DNA from 2 places in the Streptomyces mayteni genome. Region 2 is predicted to be linked to the other one. Evidence: riboswitches for the same ligand, from Rfam matches in the RefSeq annotation. Region 2 holds a riboswitch; the other holds the start of a gene.

Region 1 (3,785 bases), on a different contig from region 2:
GGCGATCGCGGCGAGGTGGTGGAAGCCGAGGCGGTACGCGAACTCGTAGGCCACCCAGTAGCACCACGCGAGCTGGGTGGCGGCGCGGCGTCGCTCCGCTCCCTCCGGCAAACCGCTGATGATGGTGGTGAGTTCGGCAAGCAGGCCGGGCAGTCGCTCGCCGGTCCGGGTGTACTCGGTCGCGCAGGCCGCCTTGCACAGGCCGTCGACTTCCGCGGCGACCTGCGGCAGCGGGCGCGGTTGAATGCTGAGATCGGGGCCGAGGTCGTACATGTCGAGGGAGTAGGCGAGTGGCGCGATCATGCGGTCGAGTTGGTCTTGCCGCATCTCCTCGACGTAGGGCTGGCCGTTGAGCACGGCAACATCTACTTCGAGCGCGCGGGCGATAGCGGCTACGACACCGGGAGTCGCGGGCGAGAGGCCGGCCTCAATCTTCGCGATCGTGCTTCGGGCGACGAACGCCCGTTGAGCCAAGCCCACTTGCGTGAGATGACGTAGCTTCCGGTAGTCGGCGATCCGCGCGCCGGTGTGATCGTCGGCAGCATGTGGCATGCTGAACTCCGTTCTGAACTTAGGCATTCAGGACGGTACCCCCGTCAGCTTGGGGGGGAACAGCGAACGGCCTCGTCAAGACGCTTGGCGGAGCCGTCGTGCTGTGCAGCTTTCACCAACCGGACTCGACGGTGGTGTTGGTATGGGATAGGGGGCGCCGTGGCGTTTCGTGATGATCCCGACGGTGACCAGTTTTCGCGCTGCGCACGTTTCGTCGAGATGGCTCCGCGACGTCGACGCCGGTGTGGCTGGCACCTGCTGGCCGCCATTGGTACGGGTACACGCCCGTTCGCTCGTGGAAGGTTGGACGGATCCGTCGCAATCCTCGGGTCGAGATCGCACCTTCGACGTTCGATGGAACGCCGATGGGACCGTGGCGGCCCGGGGTGGCACGGGTGCTGTCCGGGGGTGAGTTGCGCACCGCCAAGCGGGCGATGACCGCAAAATACGGCAATAAGTTTCGCGTGCTCGTGATCACCACTCTGTTCGGCAGTCCTAGGAAGCACGGCGGACGGGCGGTAGGGCTGGAGAACAGTCTCGACGAGGGTGGCACGGCCGGCGTTGAGTTCGGGCCGCCCGATAAGCGAGGGCGTGGGCGTCTTCCGGATGACGGACGGGGCGCGGCGGAGGGCCGGCCGGCACCGTAGGCTGTTCCCGCAGCTGGTTCGCCCCGTCCGCCAGGCGGGAGGCGTCGCAAGAGGGAACCCGGTGGGAATCCGGGACTGCCCCGCAGCGGTGAGTGGGAACGACCGCCGTCATACGCACTGGGCCCGACGAACGGGGCCTGGGAAGCGACGGCCAGTAGGTGTCCTCCGGTCAGGAGGGCGGGCCCGCGAGTCCGAAGACCTGCCAACTGCCCGCACACGGACCACCCGTGCGCGGACATCCCGGTGACCCCGAGGGCGGGTCGGCGTAGACACGGGGCGTGCCGTCCCGTCTCTCACCCCTTCGCGTTCTCGTCCCGTCGCCGGGATCTCAGGGATTCGTCTCGCGAAGGAGATCTCCATGAGTAGCAAGCACGCGGCAGCACGGGCCACCGTGTACGGCTACCCCCGCCAGGGACAGGGCCGGGAGTTGAAGAAGGCGATCGAGGGCTACTGGCAGGGCCGCGTCACCGCCGACGCCCTCCTGGCCACCGCCGCCGAACTGCGCCGCGCCAACTGGCGGCAGCTGGCCGAGGCCGGCGTCGACGAGGTACCGACCGGCGACTTCTCGTTCTACGACCACGTCCTGGACACCTCCGTCATGGTCGGCGCCATCCCCGACCGGCACCGCGAAGCCGTCGCCGCCGACCAGCTGGACGGGTACTTCGCCATGGCGCGCGGCACCCAGGACGTCGCGCCGCTGGAGATGACCAAGTGGTTCGACACCAACTACCACTATCTGGTGCCCGAGTTGGGCCCGGACACAGTGTTCGCCGCCGACTCCGCCAAGCAGGTGGGCGAGCTCGGGGAGGCCCTGGCCCTCGGTCTGACGGCCCGCCCCGTGCTCGTCGGCCCCGTCACCTACCTGCTGCTCGCCAAGCCGGCGCCCGGCGCGCCGGCGGACTTCGAGCCGCTGGCGCTGCTCGACCGCCTGCTGCCGGTGTACGCCGAGGTGTTGGCCGACCTGCGGGCGGCCGGCGCGGAGTGGGTGCAGCTCGACGAGCCGGCGCTGGTCCAGGACCGCACCCCGGACGAACTGGCCGCGGCGGCCCGCGCCTACCGCGCGCTCGGCACCCTGGCCGACCGGCCCAGGGTGCTGGTCGCCTCCTACTTCGACCGGCTCGGCGACGCCCTGCCGGTGCTGGCCAAGGCACCGGTCGACGGGCTCGCCCTGGACTTCACCGGCGCCGCCGCGGCCAACCTGGAAGCGCTGGCGGCCGCCGGCGGGCTGCCCGGCAGGCGGCTGGTCGCGGGAGTGGTCGACGGCCGCAACATCTGGATCAACGACCTGGCGAAGTCGCTCACCACCCTCGGCACCCTGCTCGGCCTGGCCGACCGGGTCGACGTCGCCGCCTCCTGCTCCCTCCTCCACGTCCCGCTGGACGCGGCGGCCGAGCGGGACATCGCCCCGGGGATCGTGCGGTGGCTGGCCTTCGCCCGGCAGAAGTCCGCCGAGGTCGTCACCCTCGCCAGGGGCCTGGCCCACGGCACCGACACCATCGCGGCCGAACTCGCCGCCAACCGCGCCGATCTGGCGTCCAGGGCCGGCTCCCCCATCACCCACGACCCGGCCGTCCGGGCCCGCGCCGGCGCGGTGACCGAGGCCGACGCGCGCCGCCCCGAGCCCTATCCGGAGCGGGCCGCCGCCCAGCGCGCCCACCTCGGCCTGCCGCTGCTGCCGACCACGACCATCGGCTCCTTCCCGCAGACCGGCGAACTGCGCGCGGCCCGCGCCGACCTGCGCGCCGGCCACCTCGACACCGCCGGCTACGAGGAGCGCATCGAGGCCGAGATCCGGGAGGTGGTCTCCTTCCAGGAGCGGGCCGGTCTCGACGTGCTGGTGCACGGCGAAGCCGAACGCAACGACATGGTGCAGTACTTCGCCGAGCGGCTCACCGGCTACCTCGCCACCCGGCACGGCTGGGTGCAGTCGTACGGCACCCGCTACGTCCGGCCGCCGATCCTGGCCGGCGACATCTCCCGCCCCGAGCCGATGACGGTGCGCTGGACGACGTTCGCCCAGTCCCTCACCGAGCGGCCGGTGAAGGGCATGCTCACCGGGCCCGTGACCATGCTCGCCTGGTCGTTCGTCCGCGACGACCAGCCACTCGGCGACACCGCGCGCCAGGTGGCGCTCGCGCTGCGCGACGAGGTGACCGACCTGGAGGCGGCGGGCACCTCGGTGATCCAGGTGGACGAGCCGGCGCTGCGCGAGACGCTCCCGCTGCGGGCCGCCGACCGGGCCGGGTACCTGGCGTGGGCCACGGAGGCGTTCCGGCTCACCACCGGCGGCGTGCGTCCCGACACCCAGATCCACACCCACATGTGCTACGCCGAGTTCGGCGACGTCGTCCAGGCCATCGACGACCTCGACGCCGACGTGATCAGCCTGGAGGCCGCCCGCTCGCACATGCAGGTCGCCAGGGAGCTCGCCGCGCACGGCTACCCGCGCGAGGCGGGCCCCGGCGTCTACGACATCCACTCGCCGCGGGTGCCGAGCGCCCGGGAGGCGGCCGACCTGCTGCGCACCGGGCTGCGGGCCATCCCGGCCGAGCGGCTCTGGGTGAACCCGGACTGCGGCCTGAAGAC
Region 2 (3,785 bases):
GCGCGGGCGGCCTGGGCGATCCGGGTGGCCGGGCGCGAGCGCAGGTAGTAGGTGGTCTTGAGGCCCTTCTTCCAGGCGTAGGCGTACATCGAGCTGAGCTTGCCGATGGTGGGCGCCGCCATGAACAGGTTCAGCGACTGGCTCTGGTCGAGGTACGGGGTGCGGGCCGCGGCCATGTCGATCAGGGCACGCTGCGGCAGCTCCCAGGCCGTCCGGTACAGCTGCTTCAACTCGTCGGGCAGGCCGGGGAGTTCGGCGACCGAGCCGTTGGCCTCGCGCAGCGCCTCGCGGGTGGCGTCGTGCCAGAGCCCGAGCCGCTTGAGCTCGCCGATCAGGTACGAGTTGACCTGGAGGAACTCGCCGCTCAGCGTCTCCCGCTTGAAGAGGTTGGAGACCTGCGGCTCGATGCACTCGTAGACGCCGGCGATCGAGGCGATGGTGGCGGTGGGCGCGATGGCGAGCAGCAGCGAGTTCCGCATCCCCGTCGTGGCGACGCGCTCGCGCAGCGCGGCCCAGCGCTCGGGCCAGGTGGCGGTGGCCTCCGGGTAGTGGTCCGGGTGCAGCACGCCGTCCGCGGTGCGGGTCTCGGCCCAGCCGCGGTGCCGGCCGTTCCGCTCGGCGAGGTCGGCCGAGGTCTCGTAGGCCGTGAGCATGATGCGCTCGGCGATCCTGGTGGACAGCTCGCGGGCGGCGGGGGAGTCGAACGGCAGCCGGAGCCTGAAGAACACGTCCTGCAGGCCCATCACGCCCAACGCCACCGGGCGCCAGCGGGAGTTGGAGGCGTCGGCCTGGGGGGTCGGGTAGAAGTTCAGGTCGATGACCCGGTCGAGGAACGTGACGGCGGTCCGCACGGTGGCGTCAAGACGCTCCCAGTCCATCTCGCCGTCGTCGCCCAGGTGGGCGGCCAGGTTGACGGAGCCCAGGTTGCAGACGGCCGTCTCGCCGTCGTTCGTGACCTCCAGGATCTCGGTGCAGAGGTTCGAGGAGTGCACGATGCTGCCGGGCCGCGCGGTCTGGTTGGCGGTGCGGTTGGCGGCGTCCTTGAACGTCATCCAGCCGTTGCCGGTCTGGGCCAGGGTGCGCATCATCCGGGCGTAGAGCTGGCGGGCCGGGATGGTGCGCTGGGCCAGGCCGGCCTGCTCGGCGCGGCGGTAGGCGGCGTCGAACTCGTCGCCCCACAGGTCGACGAGCTCGGGCACGTCGGCCGGCGAGAACAGCGACCAGTCGCCGTCGGAGTCGACGCGCCGCATGAACTCGTCGGGGATCCAGTGCGCGATGTTCAGGTTGTGGGTGCGCCGCGCCTCCTCGCCCGTGTTGTCGCGGAGTTCGAGGAACTCCTCGATGTCCGCGTGCCACGTCTCCAGGTAGACGCAGGCCGCGCCCTTGCGGCGGCCGCCCTGGTTGACCGCGGCCACCGAGGAGTCCAGGGTGCGGAGGAACGGCACGATGCCGTTGGACTTGCCGTTGGTGCCGCGGATCAGTGAACCGCGGGCGCGGATGCGGGAGTACGAGAGGCCGATGCCGCCGGCGTGCTTGGAGAGCCGGGCGATCTGGTGGTAGCGCTCGTAGATGGAGTCCAGCTCGTCGGCGGGGGAGTCCAGCAGGTAGCAGGACGACATCTGCGGGTGGCGGGTGCCCGAGTTGAACAGGGTGGGCGAGGACGGCAGGTAGGCGAGCGAGCTGGTGAGCCGGTAGAGCTCGGCCACGTCCTTCAGGGCCCGCTCCGACTCGTCCTCGGCCAGGCCGCAGGCGACGCGCAGCAGGAAGTGCTGCGGGGTCTCGATCACCCGGCGGGTGGTGGGGTGGCGCAGCAGGTAGCGGGACTCGACGGTGCGCAGCCCGAAGTACTCGAAGCGGTCGTCGGCGCCGGTCGTGACGGCGTGTTCGACGAGCGCGTCGAGCCGGGAGGCGTGGCGGCGGACGAACCCGGCGGTGCGGTCGCCGATCAGGCCCTCGCGGTGGCCCACGGCGATGGAGGCGGAGAACGAGTCGGCGCCCTGTCCGGCGGCCTCCTCGCGGATGGCGAGGGTGAGGAGCCGGGCCGCGAGCCGCGAGTACTCGGGCTCCTCGGCGATCAGGCCGGCGGCGGCCTCGATGGCCAGCGAGCGCAACTCGGCCTCGTCGGAGCCGGCATGCCGGCCGCGCGCCACGGCCGCCCCGACCCGGGCGGGGTCGGTGGCGGACAGGTCGGCGGTGAGCTCGGCAAGCGTCAGCGACAGCGTGGTGGGCTGCGCGGCGGTAACCGGCTCCGCGGGTGCGACGGGTGCGATGGTCACTCGATGCTCTCCCTCAATCGAATCGGATCGAATCGATCGCGGGGCGCCGCACGGGACGGGGTCGCGCGCGGCGTCTCGCGGTGAGCACCCGGGGCCGGGCACGACGGCGCACGCGAGCATGCGTGTGGTAGGGCAAAGGCATGCGCGCTGCGTCCGTCGGCCCAGTCCCCGAGGCCCGGACGTCTGTAGGGCTGCCGCCAGGTGGTCGGACTTCACGATGAACCGAACGAATCCGGCTATCGCATACCGTTGCGGGACAGTTCCGGACTCTCACCGGATTCCCCTGGGCGACAACGAGGACGAGCATACATCTTGTGCTGCCCCAACCACGCACCCCTATATGTTGTGTTCCGTGTCTCCTTGGTGACGGAGCGAGGGGAGCGAACATGCGAATGCCGAGGCGCGTGGCGGGCGACGGGCGCCCCGGCCGTTCACCTGGCGCCCGAGGGCGCGCGGCGGTGGCGCGACGTCAACCCCGAACCTTCGCTCGTGTGCGATAGCGAATGTGCGGGTGGGTCAGTCGCGGCGCAGCACCCAGAATCCGGCCTCACTCGCCGTCACCCGGTAGGCCGCCTCCGGATACAGCTGTCGGGCGTACGCCACCATGCCGGCCGCGTCCCGCGCGGGATCGTAGTAGGCGATGTACTCGGGCGCCGACCCCTCGGTGTCGCCGATCCAGAACACCCGGCAGCGCTGGGTGAGATGGGAGATCGGCCGGACGTTGGCCGCGACGTCCGCCCCGTCGGGGACGGCGGCCAGCACGCGCTCGCCGGCCTCGGCCGCGGTGCCCGGCCGGTAGGTGTCGGCGTGGGTGAGGGTGGCGATCGGCTGGTAGGCGCTGAGAGCCAGCGCGGCGGCCAGCGCGGCGGCCGGCAACTGGCGGGCGTAGCCGCGCAGCCAGGGGCGCCGTGAGGCGCCCGAGCGGGCGATCGCGTCGGCCAGCGCGAGCGCCGTGACGGGCATCAGCACGGCGCTGTAGTGGAAGTCGATGCCCCAGTAGTTCGGCTCCTGGGAGACGAACCGCCAGGCGATGGTGGGCACCACGACGAGCAGCAGCGGCGAGCGGAGGGCCAGCAGGCCCGTGGTGGGCACCAGGATCCACAGCAGGGTGCGGACCTTCTGGTCGACATCCGTGAACAGCGCGTCGAGCGGGCCGCCGCCCTCGTCCACCTTGGCCCAGTAGTCGTAGTCGCCGCCGGCGTTGAAGGCCGGTATCACCACGGCAATCACCAGGGCGCAGGCCAGCACCGCGAGGCCGGCCACCGCGAGCGCGGCGCGCGGCGCGCGGACGTGCCCGGCCTGCTGCGCCCGCCACGCCACCACCAGAGCGATGACGGCGACCGTCATCCCCAGGTCCTCCTTGACCAGCAGCAGCGGCAACGCCCAGCAGAGCGCGGCGCGCCAGCGCTCGCGGACCACGGCCTCCAGCGAGAACGCGATCAGCGGGACGGCGAAGCAGATCTCGTGGAAGTCGAAGTCGACCGCCTGTTGCATCCCCCAGGAGAGCCC

What was found. Region 2 has a riboswitch for cobalamin ahead of ACYVPE_RS20365 (ribonucleoside-diphosphate reductase subunit alpha). Riboswitches for the same ligand answer to the same signal wherever they lie in the genome.
Region 1: it holds a riboswitch for cobalamin, as region 2 does, so the genes downstream of both, metE (5-methyltetrahydropteroyltriglutamate--homocysteine S-methyltransferase) here and ACYVPE_RS20365 (ribonucleoside-diphosphate reductase subunit alpha) in region 2, are expected to answer to the same signal.

The regions. Positions count from the first base shown of each region.
Region 1 covers NZ_BAAGPR010000004.1:97,005-100,789, reverse strand. The annotation lists gene ACYVPE_RS03205 (helix-turn-helix domain-containing protein) at 1-552, opposite strand, end outside; gene ACYVPE_RS03200 (PPOX class F420-dependent oxidoreductase) at 753-1,199, shown strand; cobalamin riboswitch at 1,197-1,420, shown strand; gene metE (5-methyltetrahydropteroyltriglutamate--homocysteine S-methyltransferase) at 1,558-3,785, shown strand, end outside.
Region 2 covers NZ_BAAGPR010000045.1:20,037-23,821, forward strand. The annotation lists gene ACYVPE_RS20365 (ribonucleoside-diphosphate reductase subunit alpha) at 1-2,276, opposite strand, end outside; cobalamin riboswitch at 2,456-2,583, opposite strand; gene ACYVPE_RS20370 (DUF2079 domain-containing protein) at 2,793-3,785, opposite strand, start outside.